4 regions of the Acidovorax sp. ACV01 genome follow, and region 2 is predicted to be linked to each of the others. Evidence: predicted binding sites of a transcription regulator. Region 2 holds the regulator's gene; each other region holds the start of a gene.

Region 1 (4,389 bases), on a different contig from region 2:
CCCGCCAGCGGACCAGCGTAGTCGGCCAGTACATCAGGCCACACGGGGGCGCCAAACGCCTCGTAGGCCGCGAGGTTGCGGTTGGCATTGACCATGGTGGCGCCGGTCTGCATCTGCAGCCGCATCAGCGTGTGCAGCGCCAGAGGCAGGCCGCGAAAACTCTGAAGGCCTTTGTCGACGCCGCCCATGCGGCTGCCGCGTCCGCCTGCAAGCACGAGGCCGGTGATGTCTTGGGTTTCAATCATGGGGGGTGGGCGATGGGTGAAAAGCAGGGCGCTACAGCGGCTGCCGGGCACGCAGCGCGGTCAGTTGCAGGCACGAGAGGACGGCTGTGCAGGCCAGCAGGCCCAGGGACACGGGTTGCGCGAACGCCTCGTGCCCCAGGGCAAAAAACAGGCCGTGGATCGCCACGGTCAAGGCCCCGAGGCAGGGCATGAGCTTGTAGAACGCCAGGGCCGCCGGGCCTTCGCCGCGGGCGACCTGTGCCTGGGCATACAGCACCAGCGCAATGATGGGCAGGTTGAGCAGCAGGTTGACCTGGTGGCCGCCGGGGATGTGGAACAGCTCCCACTCGTGCCAGTACGCGGCATCGATCTGGTGCGTGACCAGGACGGTGGCATTGGCCAGAAACAGGGCGCGGTGCGTGGGTTGAAGGGGCATGGGGTGAGGAAAGGGTGAAGGCCGCAGCCACCCATGGTGCCTTAAAACAATCGGCGCCCGTACCCTGGTGCGGTGCAGGGGCTCCACAGGATCGAGATGCATGGGGCTGGCCCCACAGCTAGCCGCCGATATAGCTCATCTCCACCCGCCGCGCGCCGCCTTGCGTGGTATCCGCAGGCAGGCTGCTGCGCAGTTCCGAATAGCGGTCGCTGCGCTGCTGCCAGATGGGGGCGATGGCCGAGGCAATCGCTTCGTCGCTGGCGCCGCCGCGCAGCAGGGTGCGCAGGTCGTAGCCCTCCGAGGCAAACAGGCACAGGTAGAGCTTGCCTTCCGTGGACAGGCGCGCGCGGTTGCAGTCGTGGCAAAAAGCCTGGGTCACGCTGCTGATCACGCCCACCTCGCCCAGGGCGGGGTCGTATTGGCCCTGGGCATTGGCATAGCCCCAGCGCTCGGCGGTTTCGCCGGGGCTGCTCGGGTCGAGCTGTACCAGGGGCAGCTCGGCGCGCAGCCGTTCGATCAACTCGGCTGAGGGCAGCACCTCGTCCATGCGCCAGCCGTTGGTGGCGCCCACGTCCATGTATTCAATGAACCGCAGCGTGGTGCCCGTGCCGCGAAAGTGGCGTGCCATGGGCAAGATTTCGTGGTCGTTGGTTCCCCGCTTGACCACCATGTTGACCTTGATGTGCGACAGGCCCGCCACATGCGCGGCCTCGATGCCCGCCAGCACGTCGGCCACCGGAAAGTCCACGTCGTTCATGCGGCGAAAGATCGTGTCGTCCAGGCCATCGAGGCTCACGGTCACGCGGTTCAGGCCTGCATCCTTCAGTGCGCGGGCCTTGCGCGCCAGCAGCGATCCATTGGTGGTCAGCGTGAGGTCGGGCGCTTGGCCGTCCACGGTGCGCAGTTCTGCCAACTGGGCCACCAGCGCTTCTAGGTTCTTGCGCAGCAGGGGCTCGCCGCCCGTCAGGCGGATCTTGCGCACACCATGCGCGAGGAACAGGCGCGCCAGCCGTGTGATCTCTTCAAAGCTCAGCAAGGCGCCGTGGGGCAGGTAGGGGTAGTCCTTGTCGAACACTTCCTTGGGCATGCAGTAGTTGCAGCGGAAGTTGCAGCGGTCCGTCACGCTGATGCGCAGGTCGCGCAGCGGACGGCCCCGGGTGTCGGTGAGCAGGCCCGTGGGGGCCACGGGATGCGTGGGCACCCGCGCCGCCAGAGCGGCGATGCGTTGGTCCACCAGAGGAATCACACGTTCGGCCATGGCGTGATTTTGCCGCATGGGCGCCTGCAGAGGGGGCAAGCCCCTGCGCGCGGAGTTGATCGCGGTCAAGTTTTGCGAAGGCGGTGGTATGGCCCTCCTTTGACATGGCGCAGTGCGTTCTGGATGCTGCATTGCAACAATCTGCACATCCGATTTCAAGGGGATTCCCATGTTGACGCGTGAATTTTCAGCCGATGCCACGCCATGCCAGCGCCGCGTGGCCCTTCAGTGGGTGGCGGCCGGCATTCTGCTACCTACCTGGGCAACTTGGGCGACAGGGGCCCAGGCGCAGATGGGGTTGTCGGGGGCCATCAACTATGCGGGCTGGTTTCGCGCCCTTTCGCAGCGCATGGCCAAGGCCTATTGCCAGCAGTACCTGCAGGTGCTGCCCGGTGCGGCCGTGGATGTGATGGGGTTGGCGCGCAAGATGGTGCAGACGGGCAGCGGTGAACTGGCCAAGGGCATGCAGTCAGGCCAATGGCCCGCAGACGTCGGACGGCAGCTGGCCGAAGTGCAAAAGCAGTTTGCCCTGCTCAACCAGATGACCTCTGCGCCTGCCTCCACCACGGCCTTGGTGGTGGCGGCCTCGGAGCAGGCCGACCGCACGCTGCTCATTGCGCAGGCCGTGACCGAGGCCGTCGAGAAGATGGCACAGGCACCCAGTGCCCGCCTGGTGAACCTGGCGGGCCGCCAGCGCATGCTGTCGCAGCGCCTGGCCAAGAACTACTTTTTGAGTGCTGCCAAGGTGGACTCCAAGGTGGTGCAGGCGCAACTGGCGTCAGACGCAATGGATTTCCGCCAGGCCCTGCAGACGCTGAAGGCGGCGCCCGTCTCCACCCCTTCCATCCGCAACGAGTTGGAGCTGGCCGATTCGCAGTGGCTGTTTTTTGAATCCGCACTGCGCCGCCCTGCCGATGACACGGGGCTGAACGCCGTGGCCACCACCAGCGAACGGCTGCTGGGGGTGATGGACAAGCTCACCGGCCTGTACGACGCTGCCCTGCGCGAAGTGCTGGGCTGAGAGCCTGGGAGCGGCAGGGTCACCCGGTCAGCCGCCCCAGGCCCTGTGCTGCATGAAGTCCGCCAGGCGGCAATCGCGCCCCACCAGCACCAGCCGGGTGTCCAGCGCGTTGAAAAACCCCGGGGGTGGTGGAAGCGGCAGCTGCTGGACGCGTTTGTGGGTGTCGATGCGCGCCGCCGCCAGTTCGTAGTCTCGGGCCAGGGCCATCCACAGGCCGTGGGCGCCGGCCGACTGGCGTGCGCCTGTTATCAGGCTCCTCCCCGAGTCCAGCCACCAGCGGTAGATGGCGGATGCAATGCCCATGCGGCGGTAGCCGTCCACGACCTTGGCGTGGGGCGCGCGCAGGTGGCGGTCGGTGTGGCGGTCCACCTCGACCAGCCGGTTGAACACGGTGTACGCCACGATGCGGTTGCGCAGCGGGTCGATGGCATACACAAAATATTCGCCGTCGGCCTCGCGCAGGCGGAACTCCAGCCCGGGCAGGGGCAGGGCCAGCGGGCGCATCGCATCGCGGGCGCGAGGGTTGGTGCGGATGCGGTCGTACAGGGCGTCAAACTCGCGCTGGATGTCGCGGCCCGACAGGTCCACGTCGATGCGCAGTTCGGTCAGCAGGTGGCCCACCGCCCCCAGCCGGCCCAGCCAGCCGCCTGCGGACGGGGTACCGGAGGCTATGCGGGGCGCGAGGGGCAGGGCGCTGACTCCGGGCATCATGGCGCTTCCCCATGGCCCTCGGTCCAGCAGCCGCTCAACAACCGCGCTGGCTGTTCGCGGGCGCATACCCTGGCGCTGTTTGGCCAGTCCGTCAGGGGCACCACCAGGCCCGCATACACGCCATAGGCCTCGCCCCCTGCAATGGTTTCTCCCGCCCACAGGCTTTCACCCGCGCGGATGGCCCCTCCGGCGTGGATGTGCCCACCCGCACGCACGCCCCAGCCCACCTGCAGGTGGCTCTGGCAGTCCACGTCGCCCGCCACCTGGAGTCCACGCACGGCGTGCACGGAGGCCCCGCCTAGCAGGTGGCCGCCCACCTTGATGCCGCTGCCGCAGTCCAGATCGGCGGTGACTCGCAGGTCCTGACCTACCGTACATGGGCCGCCGATGTGGGCCGAGGCGCCGCAATCGAGCTCACCGCCCACCCGCAGGCTGCCCGTGCATTGCAGGCGCTGCGCGACCACCAGGGACCCGCCCACGCGCGCATCGCCGTGCCACCGCACGCTGCCATCGCAGCGCAGCGCGCCCGAGACGCGCAGGTCTTCCCCAACCCGCAGTGCGCCGCCCACCCGCAGGCCGCCCCGCACGCTCAGGCTGCGGCCCGTGCGCAGCACACCATCCACATCGGCGCTGCCCCCGCACCGCACGCTGCCGGCAAACACCAGCGCATCGGCCCCCAGATGCTCCACCTCCAGTACATCGTTGGTGGGGCCGAACTGGTCGAGCATCCAGCAGGCGT
Region 2 (4,389 bases):
AAACGGTCTATACCGAAATGTTCATGTGGATCGAGCACAAGATCGAAGGTGATCGCAGTGCCCGACTACGGCTGGACAACGGCCCATGGACCTTCGAGAAAGTCCGCAAGAAGTTCTTCAAGCAAGTGATCTGGATCGCGGTGGCGCTGTGGACTGGGTTTACGTTCGTGGGCTATTTTGTGCCGATCCGTGAGCTTGGTGCGGAGTTGCTGGTGATGCAGGGGGGCTGGCAGATATTCTGGGTGCTGTTCTACGGCTTTGCCACGTATGGCAATGCGGGCTACATGCGCGAGCAGGTGTGCAAATACATGTGCCCCTATGCGCGCTTTCAGAGCGCCATGTTCGACAAGGACACGCTGATCGTCAGCTATGACGTGGAGCGGGGCGAACCGCGCGGCCCGCGAAACAAGAACATCGATCAGAAGGCCAAAGGTCTGGGCGACTGTATTGACTGCACGCTGTGCGTGCAGGTATGTCCCGTGGGCATCGACATCCGCAAGGGGCTGCAGTATGAGTGCATTGGTTGCGGGTTGTGCGTGGATGCTTGCAACACGGTCATGGACAAGATGCACTACCCAAAGGGGCTTATCCGGTTTTCCACACAGAACGGCGTGGCGCAGCGGTGGAGCCAATCGCAGATCCTGCGCCGGGTGCTGCGGCCGCGTGTGCTGATCTACAGCGCAGTGCTGGTAGCCCTGTGCGTGGGCATGATGGCGAGCCTTGTCACGCGCACGCCGCTCATGGTCGATGTTGTGCGTGACCGCGCTGCGCTCTCTCGCATCGTCGCCGGTGGCAAGCTGGAGAACATCTACCGCCTGCAGATCATGAATGCAACCGAAGGACCCCAACGCTATCGCATCGGTGCGCGTGGCCTTGAAGGGCTGGAAGTGGCGTCCGATGCTGAGGTGGAAATCGGAGCGGCAGAGTCCCGGTGGGTGGCTGTCCGACTGCAGATACCGTATGGTTCGGCGCCTCCGGGATCGCACGCTGTGCAGTTCGACGTGCAGGCACTCGGCGGGGCCGCCCATGTGACTGAGAAATCCGTGTTTCTGGTGCCGCGGTAACGCGCGTGCACACTGGTGCAAGGTCTTCGCGGGCCTTGCTTTGACGAAAAATATTTTTGAGGAGTCATCACATGCCATCCAGTTCCACCCTCGGCACTGCCCCTTCCGCTACGGCGCCATGGTGGAAGTTCGGCCATGTCTGGCTGATCATCGCTGGTCCTGTGATCGTGATCATTGCGGGTTTTGTCACCCTCTGGCTGGCGATTTCGCGCCCCGACCCCGTGATCGCCGAGGACTATTACCGCCAGGGCATCGAGATCAACAAGACGCTGGAGACTCCACACAAGAGCCTGGCTCCCGCGATGAAAGGCCGCAACCATGCGGCCACTCCGGTCCAGGACCAGCCGCGCTGAACACCCCCTGGCCATGCGGTTTGTCTGCGCGGCCTTACCAGGAGAAAAATCAATGTGGACGCAACGCCTGATGTGGATTGCATGGCCGGCCTTCTTGATGGCAGGCGTCATGGAGGTGCTGGTTTTTGCGATGGTGGATCCGCAGGACTTGCACTGGTTTGGGCAGCCGTTGGCGTTGTCGCGTCAGGGCGTCTACACGCTTGCTTTTTTCGCGTTCTGGATGATCACCATGGCGTCCAGCGCATTGACGACATTGTTGGCGATGTCGCCCTTTGAACTCAACCGCTGCCCGGTCCCCGAGGGGGATCGCCCCGATGACTGTCGAAAGACTTCATCTTGCCCTTGATGGGCTGCGGTAGCTGGCCGGTAGATACGGAGAGAGGCCGCCGCCAACGCATTGCCTTGGTCAGTGGCAGGCCTGCTGGTTGTTCACGATGCGCTTGAGTGCATCGGTTTCCAGGATGCGCACATGGCGCTGCTTGACCTCGACAATACCTTCTTCCACAAACTTGGAAAATGTGCGGCTCACGGTTTCGAGCTTGAGCCCCAGGTAGCTGCCAATTTCCTCACGCGTCATGCGCAGTACGAGTTCGGACTGTGAAAACCCACGGGCATGCAAACGTTGCACAAGGTTCAGCAGAAACGCTGCCAGGCGTTCCTCGGCGCGCATGCTGCCCAAGAGCAGCATCACCCCATGCTCACGCACGATCTCGCGGCTCATGATCTTGTGCACATGGTGTTGCAGCGCGGTGACCTCGCGGGACAGTTCTTCGATGCGGTCAAAGGGCATGACGCAGACTTCTGCGTCTTCCAGGGCCACTGCGTCGCAGGTATGGTGATCGTTCACGATGCCATCCAGGCCGATAATCTCGCCCGCCATCTGGAAACCAGTGACCTGGTCGCGCCCATCTTCGGTGGCTACACAGGTCTTGAAGAAGCCGGTGCGGATGGCATAGAGCGATGTGAAGGCTTCGCCGTTGCGAAACAGCGTTCCGCCCCGTTTGATCTTGCGGCGGACGGCAACGACTTCGTCAATGCGTTGCAGTTGGTCTTCGCTCAGGCCAACCGGCATGCACAGCTCGCGCAGGTTGCAGTTAGAGCAGGCGACTTTGATGGTGAGCGGGTTCATAGGCACAGATGCTGGGTTAGGTTTGAGCATATCGCCTCATCTGCCTGTAAGACAGGCTTGTGGGTACGGATGGGCGAATGACATGCATCAAATTGTCGCTGTTCGGCCCCGTGCATCACTTGATTCAGGTCAAGGACATGGGGGACAGCTTACGGCACAGTCAAAGTGTACGCAAGGAATTTGCCCATGACTGCTGTTTCGCCTGATCTTCTGCGCCGTTTCGACGTGCCAGGGCCCCGCTATACCTCTTATCCAACCGCCGACCGTTTCGTCGAGGCGTTTGGGCAGGACGACTATGCGCTTGCACTAGAGCAGCGCAGGCTGGGCTCCATGACGAAGGCGTTGCCGTTGTCGCTGTATGTGCACATCCCCTTTTGCGAGTCGCTGTGTTATTACTGTGCATGCAACAAGATCATCACCAAACACCATGATCGGGCAGATACCTATCTGCGGTACCTGAGTCGCGAAATCGATCTGCACACAGCGCACTGCGGCACGGGGCAGGTGGTGAGCCAGCTGCACCTGGGTGGTGGTACGCCTACTTTTTTGTCCGACGACGGCTTGCGTGAACTCATGGTCATGCTCAAGCGCAGCTTCTCGCTCGCGCCGGGCGGAGAGTATTCGATTGAAGTAGATCCGCGCACCGTCAATGCCGACCGCCTTGCCGTGCTCGCGGAACTGGGATTCAACCGACTGAGTTTTGGAGTGCAGGATTTTGATCCTGAGGTTCAAAAGGCTGTTCATCGCATACAGCCTGCCGAGCAGGTGTTTTCGCTGGTGGAGTCCGCACGTTCGCTGGGTTTTGAATCCATCAATGTGGACTTGATCTACGGCCTGCCGCGCCAGACGCCCGAGTCGTTTGATCGCACGCTGGCCCAGGTTGTGCAGCTGCGGCCTGACCGCATCGCCCTGTATGCCTATGCCCACCTGCCGGAGCGCTTCAAGCCCCAGCGCCGCATTGTTTCTGCCGAGTTGCCCGCGGGGGCGGGCAAGGTGTCGATGCTGTCCCGTTCGCTGGCTGCCTTCATGGACGCTGGGTACGTGTATGTGGGCATGGACCACTTTGCGTTGCCGGCCGACGCATTGGCGGTTGCCAAGCGCCAGGGCCGTCTGCACCGCAACTTCCAGGGCTACAGCACACAGCCCGATTGCGATCTGATTGGCCTGGGCGTGTCGGCGATTGGCCGGGTGGGGGCGACCTACAGCCAGAACGCCAAAACTCTGGACGAGTACTACGATTTTCTGGACCAGGGGCGCTTGCCCGTGGTGCGTGGGCTCGCCCTGACCCGCGATGACCTGGTACGCCGCGCCGTCATCATGGCGTTGATGTGCCAGGGTGAGTTGTTGTTTGAGCCCATGGAGCAGGCCTGGTTGATCGACTTTCGGGCTTATTTCTCTGCCGAGCTGGAGCAACTGGAAACCATGGCTGAGCAGGGGCTCGTCGTGGTGAGACCCGACGGGGTCGAGGTGACGGCCATGGGCTGGTTCTTCGTGCGCGGCATCGCCATGGTTTTTGACCGTTACCTGCAGGCAGATCGCAACCGAGCCCGTTTTTCGCGCATCATCTGACTCTCATGATTGCAACGGTTGCCTCGACCGCCTTGCTGATGGGACTGGTTGGCGGGTCCCATTGCTTAGCCATGTGCTCCGCGCCCTGCGCAGCGTTGGTGGGGCAGGGAGAGTCGCGGAGTTTGCCCAAGACGGGTGGGGATTTGGAGGCACAGGCTTCCTCGCAGACGGTCCAAACTGTGCAATGGATGCCTCGGGGTGGTGTCATTCGGCGCACGGCTGCTTTCCATGTCGGTCGGCTGGCTGGGTATGCCGTGGCGGGCGGTTTGGCCGC
Region 3 (4,389 bases), 240 kb from region 2:
CACGGCGTCGGCAAAGCCGCGCAGCAGCATCACGAGGCCCAGGATCATGTACATGATCCCGATCTTCTTGTGGTCAATGCTGCAGATCCAGTCGCGCCACAGGGTGCCCCACAGGCGGAACTTGGTGATGGCGGCCATCACGGCCAGGCCACCCAGCACGGTGGCGATAAAGGTCCACAACACGATGGGCTCGTGTGCCATCGGTATGGAATCCCAGGTGATTCGGCCCAGGGCCCAATGGGATGCGGTATCAGGTGCGGAGGACATAGAGGTCTTTGGAAGATGCCAACACCCGCTTGGCACGGGCGCCGACATGGCAAATCAAGGGCGGATCATTGGGCGGAGTTGGCGCGCGGTGCGTGGCGGGCTTCCAGGCTGGCCACCACCTGGGCGGCGTTCTGCGAGGTGCATACGTCCTGCGGCAGATTCAGGCCCACGGCGCGCACATAGGCGTCACCGCCGTTCTCGTCGATGGCCATCATGTGGTGCATGCACATCTTGCCGTCCTCGACGCAGCGGTTCAGCACCTTGTCGTACAGGCCGTCTTCCACGCTGGCAAAGCGCTGCACGGGGTCCCGCTCGCTGGGCTTGGCCAGATCCATGTAGGTTTTGCGCGTGAGTGGCTTGCCTTCGGACTTGTTTCTGGCCACCCACTGCTCGAAGTCGCCCTGGCTCAGGCCGTGGAACTTGAAGGTCATGCCCGAGAAGCCCGCGCCGCTGTAGTGCGAGGACATTCCCTTGTACACGCCTGGTTGGTTGATCACGGCGTTCAGCTCGGTCTGCATGCCGGGCATCGCGTAGATCATGCCCGCCAGGTCCGGCACGTAGAACGCGTTCATCGTGGACGTGGCCGTGAGCTTGAACAGGATGGGGCGGTCGATCGGCGCGGCCAGTTCATTCACCGTGGCAATGCCCAGTTCGGGGTAGAAGAACAGCCACTTCCAGTCCATGGCCACCACCTGCACCTCCAGGGGAGTGGATTGGGCGTCCAGTGGTTTGGTGGCCGAGATGCGGTCCAGGGGGCGGTAGGGGTCGAGCTTGTGGGTGCCGATCCAGGTCAGTGCGCCCAGGGCAATGATGATCAAGAGCGGCACGGTCCAGATCACCAGCTCCAGCGTGGTGGAATGGTGCCAGTCGGGGTCGTAGTCGGCCTCGGTGTTGGCGGTGTTGTTCTGGCGGTATTTCCAGGCAAACCACAGGGTGAGAGCGATCACCGGCACGATGATGATCAGCATCAGCAGCGTGGCCTGGATGACCATGTGCCCTTGCTGGGCAGCGATGTCGCCGGCAGGATTGAGGACGACCGCCTTGCTGCAGCCGGCCAGGCTGCCCAGGGCAGCCATGGCGGCGAGCCAGGCAGGCACGCGGGGTAAAGGTAGTTTGGACATGGGGCAGGCGCAACCGGAGCGTTTAAGGGTAAACGCGGATAACGAAGTGCCGTCGAATGTAATAGCTCTAGCTTTTTTGTACATTGGACATTTTGTCCAAGGTCAACAATAGATGCCCCATTTCGGTGTGCCTTCTCTTTTTGGTTCGGCGCCGTCCTGCAGGCGCCATAGTGAAACTGCACTTGTCCCGAATCAAACTTGCGTGTAGAACCAGAATGTCTTATCCAAACAACGACAAGGAGCCCTGTTCATGAGCAGCCCCGCCTCTGCCACTTACCCTGCGGCCGGCTTTGAAGAAAGCCCCGCCTCTCTCTCGCGGGCTGATACCCATGAAGACGTGACCCCCAGCGAAATTGCGGTGGGTGTGATCATCGGACGGTCGTCCGAGTACTTCGATTTCTTCGTATTCGGGATCGCCTGCGTTCTCGTCTTCCCGCCTTTCCTGTTTCCGTTCCTGTCGCGCCTGGATGGCACGCTGATGTCGTTTGCGCTGTTGGCCGTTGCGTTTGTGGTCCGGCCCATCGGCACGGCCATTTCCATGGCCATCCAGCGGCGCTGGGGCCGGGGCACCAAGCTGACCATTGCACTGTTCCTGTTGGGCGTGTGCACGGTCGGGATGGCGTTTTTGCCGGGCTACAAGGATGCTGGCCTGACCGCTGTGGTGGCGCTGCTGATTCTGCGCATTGGCCAGGGTCTGGCGCTCGGCGGCTCGTGGGACGGCCTGCCGTCGCTGCTGGCCATGTCGGCGCCCAAGGAACGCCGGGGCTGGTTTGCCATGATTGGGCAGCTGGGTGCGCCCGTCGGGTTTGTGCTGGCGGCGGGTCTGTTTGCCTATCTGTACAGCAGCCTCAGCGTGCAGGAATTTCTGGCCTGGGGCTGGCGTTATCCCTTCTTCGTGGCCTTTGCCGTGAACGTGGTGGCCCTGTTTGCCCGCCTGCGCCTGGTGGTGGGGCAGTCGTACGCCGAGCTGCTGCAAGAGCGTGAACTGCAGCCCGTGCCTGTGAGCCGAGTGATACGTGACGAAGGCAGCAATGTGGTGCTGGGTGCTTTTGCCGCGCTGGCCAGCTTTGCGCTGTTCCACCTGGTCACGGTGTTCCCGCTGTCTTGGATCACGCTGTATTCGGACCAGCCGGTGACCCAGATTCTGGGCGTGCAGATCGTAGGCGCCTTCCTGGCAGCGGGGGCCATCATGGTGTCTGGCTGGCTGTCGGACCACCTGGGCCGCCGCAAGCTGCTGGGCGGCATGGCGGTGTTGATCGGCGTGTTCAGCTTCATGGCCCCCGTTCTGCTCAACTCGGGCGAGGTGGGCAGCACCATGTTCCTGCTACTGGGTTTTGTGCTGCTGGGCTTGTCGTATGGCCAGGCGTCGGGCACGGTCACGGCCAATTTTTCGCCCCAGTACCGCTACACGGGCGCCGCTCTCTCGGCAGACCTTGCCTGGATCATTGGCGCCGCGTTTGCACCGCTGGTGGCCCTGTACCTGTCGGCCCAGTTTGGATTGCTGGCCGTGACGGTGTACCTGCTGTCGGGTGTGGCCTGCACTCTTGGAGCGCTGAATTTGAACCGGCGCATGGAGCGCCGCGACCGGTAGGGGGCATATGTTATGCTATTAAATACATAGCTATCTGCGCTTGACTATCAAGCGCTAGAGGTCAAAAAAAGCCAAAAAAAGCGCCCGGTACTTCCGGGCGCTTTTTTTCGGGGCTTTGAACAGGCTCTAGTCCTGTGGCCTGAAACCAATGGTCAGGGAAGACGGCACGCGCCCATCCACATCGCGCGGCAGGGTCTCGGTCTTGTCCAGCGCGCGCAGCACGGCCTCGTCCCAGGCCTTGTTGCCGCTCGACTGCACGAGCCGTTTGCCCACGATGGTGCCGTCGGGCGAGAGGCGCACTTCCACCTCGGCACGCGGGTTGCCCGAGATCGCGTCGGGGTACACGATGTTGGGCTTGACCTTGGCCGCCACCTTGCCGCCGTAGCCGCCTGACGGGCCTGCACTGCGCTGGGCTGTGCCCGTGGCGGTTTCTCCCCCCGTCGCCCCTGCCATGCCCTGGATGCGGCGCAGGTTGGCTTCGCGCTGTTCTGCCAGCTGTTTGGCGTCGGCTTCGGATTTGCGCTTGGCGGCGTCGTCCGCCTTGCGCTTGTCTTCGGCCAGCTTCCTTTGCTTGTCCTGCTCGGCTTTCTTCTGCTCGGCCAGCTGTTTTTCGCGCTGTTCCTTTTCCTTGTCTTTTTCCTTTTGCAGGCGCTCTTTCTTCTCCTGCTCCAGGCGGTCGCGGCGCTCGTCTTCCTTGCGTTCGCGTTCACGCTTGTCGCGCTCTTGCTGCTGTTCGCGCGCCTTCTTTTCCTGTTCCAGGCGCTTTTTCTCGCGTTCGATGGCGATGTCGGCCTCGCGGGTGTCGGGCGGCTCCACAGCGCGCGGGGGCGGTGGTGGGGGCGGAGCAGGCGGACGCACTTCCGGTGGGGCGGGCGGTGGGGGCGGGGGCTCAACGGCACGCGCCGCCGCCTGCTGGGGCACCGCTGCCCACAGTTCGGCTTCCACCGCAGGCTGGTCGGCGCTGTTCTTCCAGTTCACGCCCCAGGTGAGTGCGCCGATGAGCACGACATGCACGAGCACCGCCAGCGTGATGGCACGCAAGCGTGCCGGGGGCCGGGGCGGGGAAAACTGGTCGCGGTCGTTGTGGGCGTGCATGGGCGTGAGAGCGGCTGGCGAGAGTTCGGTTCAACCGCCCTGTTTGACGGAAAGCCCTACGCGTTGCACACCCGCCTTTTGCAAGGCATCCATGGTCTTCACCACGTTTTCGTACTGCACGCCCTTGTCGGCGCTGATGACCACCGCACTGGCGCTGTCGGCCCCCTGGGCCTTCTGCCAACGGCTGGCGGCATCGCCGATCTCGCGCTGGTTCAGGCTGCGTGTGGCTTCGGGCGTCTTGAACTGCAGCGATCCGTCCTTGTTGACGATGACCTGGGCCACTACCTTGGGCATGTTCTTGCCTTTGCCCACGCT
Region 4 (4,389 bases), on a different contig from region 2:
TATCGGCGGTGGCCCAGCGGGTCACAGAAGGGTTGGCATTGCGTGCGGTCATGGCCTTTGGCGACGAACCCAAGCCCGGCGCCCGCGAGGCGCTGGCGGCGCTGAAGGTGCGTGGCATCCGCACCGTGATGATCTCGGGCGACAACCGGGGCGCGGCCGAGGCCATGGCCCGGCGCCTAGGGCTGGACCCGGCCGCGGGCGAGGTGATGGCCGAGGTGTTGCCGGGGGACAAGGCGGCCAAGGTGGCTGCGCTGCAACAGGGCGCTGACGGCAAGCACCATCATGTCGCGATGGTGGGCGATGGCGTTAACGATGCCCCGGCGCTGGCCGCAGCGGATGTGGGCATGGCGATGGGCAACGGGACGGATGTGGCCATGCATGCAGCGGGCATCACGCTGATGCGCGGCGACCCGATGCTGGTGGCAGCCGCGCTGGACATCTCGCACCGTACGGTGATGAAAATCCGCCAGAACCTGTTCTGGGCGTTTGCGTACAACGTGGCCGGCATCCCGCTGGCGGCGCTGGGCTACCTGAGCCCGGTGGTGGCGGGGGCAGCGATGGCGCTGAGTTCGGTCAGCGTGATGGCGAATGCCCTCTTACTCAAGCGGTGGCGCATGTGATAAATAGGTACGGCGCGGTCATCGATGTCTGGCAAACTGCAACGATTTGTTGCGAATCTGTGGCCCCGGGGGATGGGCGGCGGACGCATTGGCATACCCATATCAAGGACGACAGATCATGAATCTCTTCTCGCTCATGCGGCAGTTCACCATACGTTTGCGCATGCTGGGGGCCATTGGCGTGGTGCTGGGCCTGCTGGGACTGCTGGGAGGGGCGGGCATGCTGGGCATGTTCCGCATCCACGCGATGAGCGAGGACTTCACCAACAACTCCTTCGCCAAGGTGGGCTACATGGCGGAGTTGCGCGGCGAGATGGGGGCCATCCGCCAGTTCGAGAAGGACATGATCATCGGCTACGAAAAGCCGGAGGCCGTAAAGGCCTCGCACGCCAAATGGCTGGAAAGCCAGGACAAGGCCAAGAAGATTGCGGCCAAGTTTCTGGAGGGCGATGAGGATGCCGACAACGTCGTGGTGCGCAACATTGTGAAGCGCCTGGACAGCTACCGCGAACTGTTCGCCCATGTGGCCCGCCAGCTGGAGGCCAGTGGCTACGACACGGCCACCATCGCCAACCGCATGAGCGGCAAGGCCGTGGCCGAATTCGACCAGGCCGACAAGCTGGTGGGAGAACTCGACGCCGTGCTGCGCGCCGATGTCGCCAAGGCCGTGGAGCAGCAGGGCCAGGTGTCCAACGAGACGAAATGGCTGTTTGTGCTGGCCGTGCTGATCACCGTGCTGGTGGTGGTGCCCACCACGCTGATGAACATGAACTCGATCTGCCGCCCCCTGGAAGACGCACGCAAGATGGCGCAGGCCATTGCGGGGGGCGACCTCTCGCAGCACATTGCTGCCGAGGGCAAGGACGAAGTGGCCGATCTGCAGCGCGCGCTGCGCGACATGCAGCAGGGCCTGGGAGCATTGGTGGCGCAAGTGCGCGATGCCAGCGGCAACATCGCCACGGCCAGCCAGGAGATCGCCACCGGCAACCAGGACCTGTCCCAGCGCACCGAGCAGACGGCCAGCAACGCCCAGGAGGCCGTGTCTTCGCTGTCGCAGCTCACCGCCACGGTGCAGCAGACAGCGTCGTCGTCGCAGATGGCCAACCAGCTGGCGGCATCGGCCTCCAGCACCGCTACGCGCGGTGGTTCTGTGGTGGAGCAAGCCGTGGCCAGCATGCACGAGATATCGGCGTCGAGCCGCAAGATCGGCGACATCATTGGCCTGATCGACTCCATTGCCTTCCAGACCAACATCCTGGCGCTGAACGCCGCCGTGGAAGCCGCCCGTGCAGGTGAGCAGGGCCGGGGCTTTGCCGTGGTGGCCAGCGAAGTGCGCAGCCTGGCCCAGCGCTCGGCGGCTGCGGCCAGTGACATCAAGGGCCTGATCCAGAGCAGCGTGACGGCGGTGGACGGCGGTGTGCGCCATGTGGAAGACGCGGGCACGGCGATGAAGGACATCGTGAGCAGCGTGCAGCGCGTGGGCGACATCATTGGCGAGATCACGGCGGCTGCGTCCGAGCAGTCGGCCGGCATTGGCCAGGTGAACCAGTCGGTGGGCGAAATCGACCGCATGACCCAGCAGAATGCGGCGCTGGTGGAAGAGTCCGCCGCCGCTGCCGAGTCGCTGCGGGAGCAGGCGGCGCGGCTGTCGCAGGTGGTGCAGCAGTTCCGCCTCGCGGAGGCCATGGGGCATGGCCACCCTGCCCACCGCAGCAGCAGCGTGGCGGCGCCTTATGCAGAGTCTCAGGCGCTGGCTTCCCCCGCGCAGGCGCGGCTGGCACGCTGATCCGGCAACGTTGAGCGTCCCTTTGCGGGGGCCGGCATCGAAGGCCCTGCAGTGTCGGCTTGCAGGGCCTTTTGCGTTCAGAGCGCAGACCAGCTCTTCGCGAGCGGGTGTGCTCGCAGGGCCCTGGGCACGCGTGCAGGTCGCTGTCCATTTATTGACCTGCGTCATGGGTGTGCATGGCGCCGCGTGGCACCCTCGGGCTGTGTCTAACCTCTGGAGTGCGCCATGCCATCGATCAGCCTGCGGACCATTCGCGAAGAGCATGCATCGCTTGCGGCCGTGCTCCATTCCTTGCGCCTGATGCTCGACCAGGGCCCGGGCGATGAGCCTGCCGCGTTCTTTGACGTGATGCGGGCCATGCTGTTCTATATCGACGAGTTTCCCGAGCGGCAGCACCACCCCAAGGAATCGCAATGGCTGTTCCCCAAGGTGGCCGAGCGTGCACCCCAGGCCGCCGAGGCCATTGCGCAGCTGGAGCGTGACCACGAAGGCGGCGAGGCGGCAGTGCGCGAGCTGCAGCACCTTTTGCTGGGCTGGGAGCTGATGGGCGATGCACGCCGCGAGGTTTTTGCCGAGGCGCTGCTGCGCTATGTGCGCTTTTACCTGGACCATATGCGCGTGGAAGAAACCGTGGTGCTGCCTGCGGCACAGGAGTGCCTGCAGCCTGGCGACTGGGCGGCCATCGATGCGGCCTTTGCCAGCAACACCAACCCCTTGGCGCCCGGCAAGCCACGTGATGCGGCGTATGACCGCCTGTTCACCCGGATCGTGATGCGGGCGCCAAGCCCTATTGGACTTGGAAGCCCCTCCTGAGTCGTCTGCGGCGCCCTCCCTCTCAAGGGGGACTCCGCCAGCGCACGCCAGCGAAGCGCCGCCCGTGCGGCTCGGTGGCCCCTTGCGCGGCGGCCGCTGGCAGAGCGCTACGCCAGTTGCCGGGGGCGGGGATGAGCGCGTCGCAATGCGCGAATCATTTCATGCAGTCAGTGCGGGATAGTCCGTATACCCCTCGGCACCACCACCGTAGAGCGTGGCGCGGTTTACTTCGTTGAGCGGTGCGTTGGCTTGCAGGCGCGTCACCAGGTCGGGGTTGGCGATGAAGGGGCGGCCAAAGGCCACGATGTCGGCGCAGTGGGCCAGGGCTGCGTCAGCCAGCTCGCGGGTGTAGGCGTTGTTGACCATCCACGCACCCAGACCACCGGCTGCACGGTATGCCGTCTTGAGTGCGACGTAGTCAAATGGACGGCCTTCCACCTCGCGCGGGCCGCCGGTGGCGCCTTCGATGATGTGCACATAAGCCAGGCCCAACGGACCCAGCTGGCGCACCACGTAGTCAAACAGCGGCTGGGGGTCCGCGTCCACGATGTCGTTGGCGGGCGTGACGGGGGACAGGCGGATGCCCGTGCGGCCACCGCCGATTTCCTCGACGATGGCGCGGGTCACTTCGAGCAGCAGACGGGCGCGGTTGGCAATGCTGCCGCCGTAGTCGTCGGTGCGCTGGTTGGCACCGGTCTTGAGGAATTGGTCGATCAGGTAACCGTTGGCCGCATGGATCTCGACGCCATCAAAGCCTGATGCAATCGCATTGCGGGCGGCATGGCGGTAGTCCTGCACGATGCCGGGGATTTCCTCGGCCTTGAGCGCGCGGGGCTCGGAGGTTTCTGTGAAGGTGGGCACGCCTTCTTTGATCAGCACCGTCTTGGTGTGCGCGCGGATGGCCGAAGGTGCCACCGGGTGGGCATTGCCCGGCTGCAGGTCGGTGTGCGACACACGGCCCACATGCCATAGCTGAACCACGATCTTGCCGTCCGCCGCATGCACAGCGTGGGTCACTTTTTTCCAGCCGTCGAGCTGCTCGGTGCCGTACAGGCCGGGCACGTCGGCATAGCCTTGGGCCTGGGGGCTGATGGCCGTGGCCTCGGAGATGATCAGCCCGGCGCTGGCGCGCTGCGCATAGTAGGTGGCGACCAGATCGGTGGGGATCGC

Evidence for each region. Region 2 encodes FNR, which switches genes on or off when oxygen is low (the NO sensors DNR and NnrR bind a similar motif). Its sites were predicted from a motif close to TTGATNNNNATCAA; they were not measured.
Region 1: the regulator FNR is predicted to act here: its motif matches at 1,974-1,987, upstream of IB243_RS15760 (type IV pili methyl-accepting chemotaxis transducer N-terminal domain-containing protein).
Region 3: the regulator FNR is predicted to act here: its motif matches at 1,571-1,584, upstream of cyoA (ubiquinol oxidase subunit II).
Region 4: the regulator FNR is predicted to act here: its motif matches at 2,561-2,574, upstream of IB243_RS10325 (hemerythrin domain-containing protein).

What each region holds. Positions count from the first base shown of each region.
Region 1 covers NZ_JACUZT010000005.1:145,396-149,784, forward strand. Annotated here, with positions in the region: gene mobA (molybdenum cofactor guanylyltransferase MobA) at 1-245, opposite strand, end outside; gene IB243_RS15750 (DUF6713 family protein) at 277-660, opposite strand; gene moaA (GTP 3',8-cyclase MoaA) at 779-1,918, opposite strand; gene IB243_RS15760 (type IV pili methyl-accepting chemotaxis transducer N-terminal domain-containing protein) at 2,088-2,939, shown strand; gene IB243_RS15765 (hypothetical protein) at 2,967-3,650, opposite strand; gene IB243_RS15770 (polymer-forming cytoskeletal protein) at 3,647-4,389, opposite strand, start outside.
Region 2 covers NZ_JACUZT010000006.1:183,326-187,714, reverse strand. Annotated here, with positions in the region: gene ccoG (cytochrome c oxidase accessory protein CcoG) at 1-1,064, shown strand, start outside; gene IB243_RS18185 (FixH family protein) at 1,136-1,417, shown strand; gene IB243_RS18180 (hypothetical protein) at 1,470-1,763, shown strand; gene fnr (fumarate/nitrate reduction transcriptional regulator Fnr) at 1,824-2,546, opposite strand; gene hemN (oxygen-independent coproporphyrinogen III oxidase) at 2,733-4,115, shown strand; gene IB243_RS18165 (sulfite exporter TauE/SafE family protein) at 4,121-4,389, shown strand, end outside.
Region 3 covers NZ_JACUZT010000006.1:423,024-427,412, reverse strand. Annotated here, with positions in the region: gene cyoB (cytochrome o ubiquinol oxidase subunit I) at 1-267, opposite strand, end outside; gene cyoA (ubiquinol oxidase subunit II) at 333-1,388, opposite strand; gene IB243_RS19355 (MFS transporter) at 1,639-2,979, shown strand; gene tolA (cell envelope integrity protein TolA) at 3,106-4,074, opposite strand; gene IB243_RS19345 (ExbD/TolR family protein) at 4,105-4,389, opposite strand, start outside.
Region 4 covers NZ_JACUZT010000003.1:348,559-352,947, reverse strand. Annotated here, with positions in the region: gene IB243_RS10335 (cation-translocating P-type ATPase) at 1-620, shown strand, start outside; gene IB243_RS10330 (methyl-accepting chemotaxis protein) at 739-2,406, shown strand; gene IB243_RS10325 (hemerythrin domain-containing protein) at 2,632-3,219, shown strand; gene IB243_RS10320 (alkene reductase) at 3,379-4,389, opposite strand, start outside.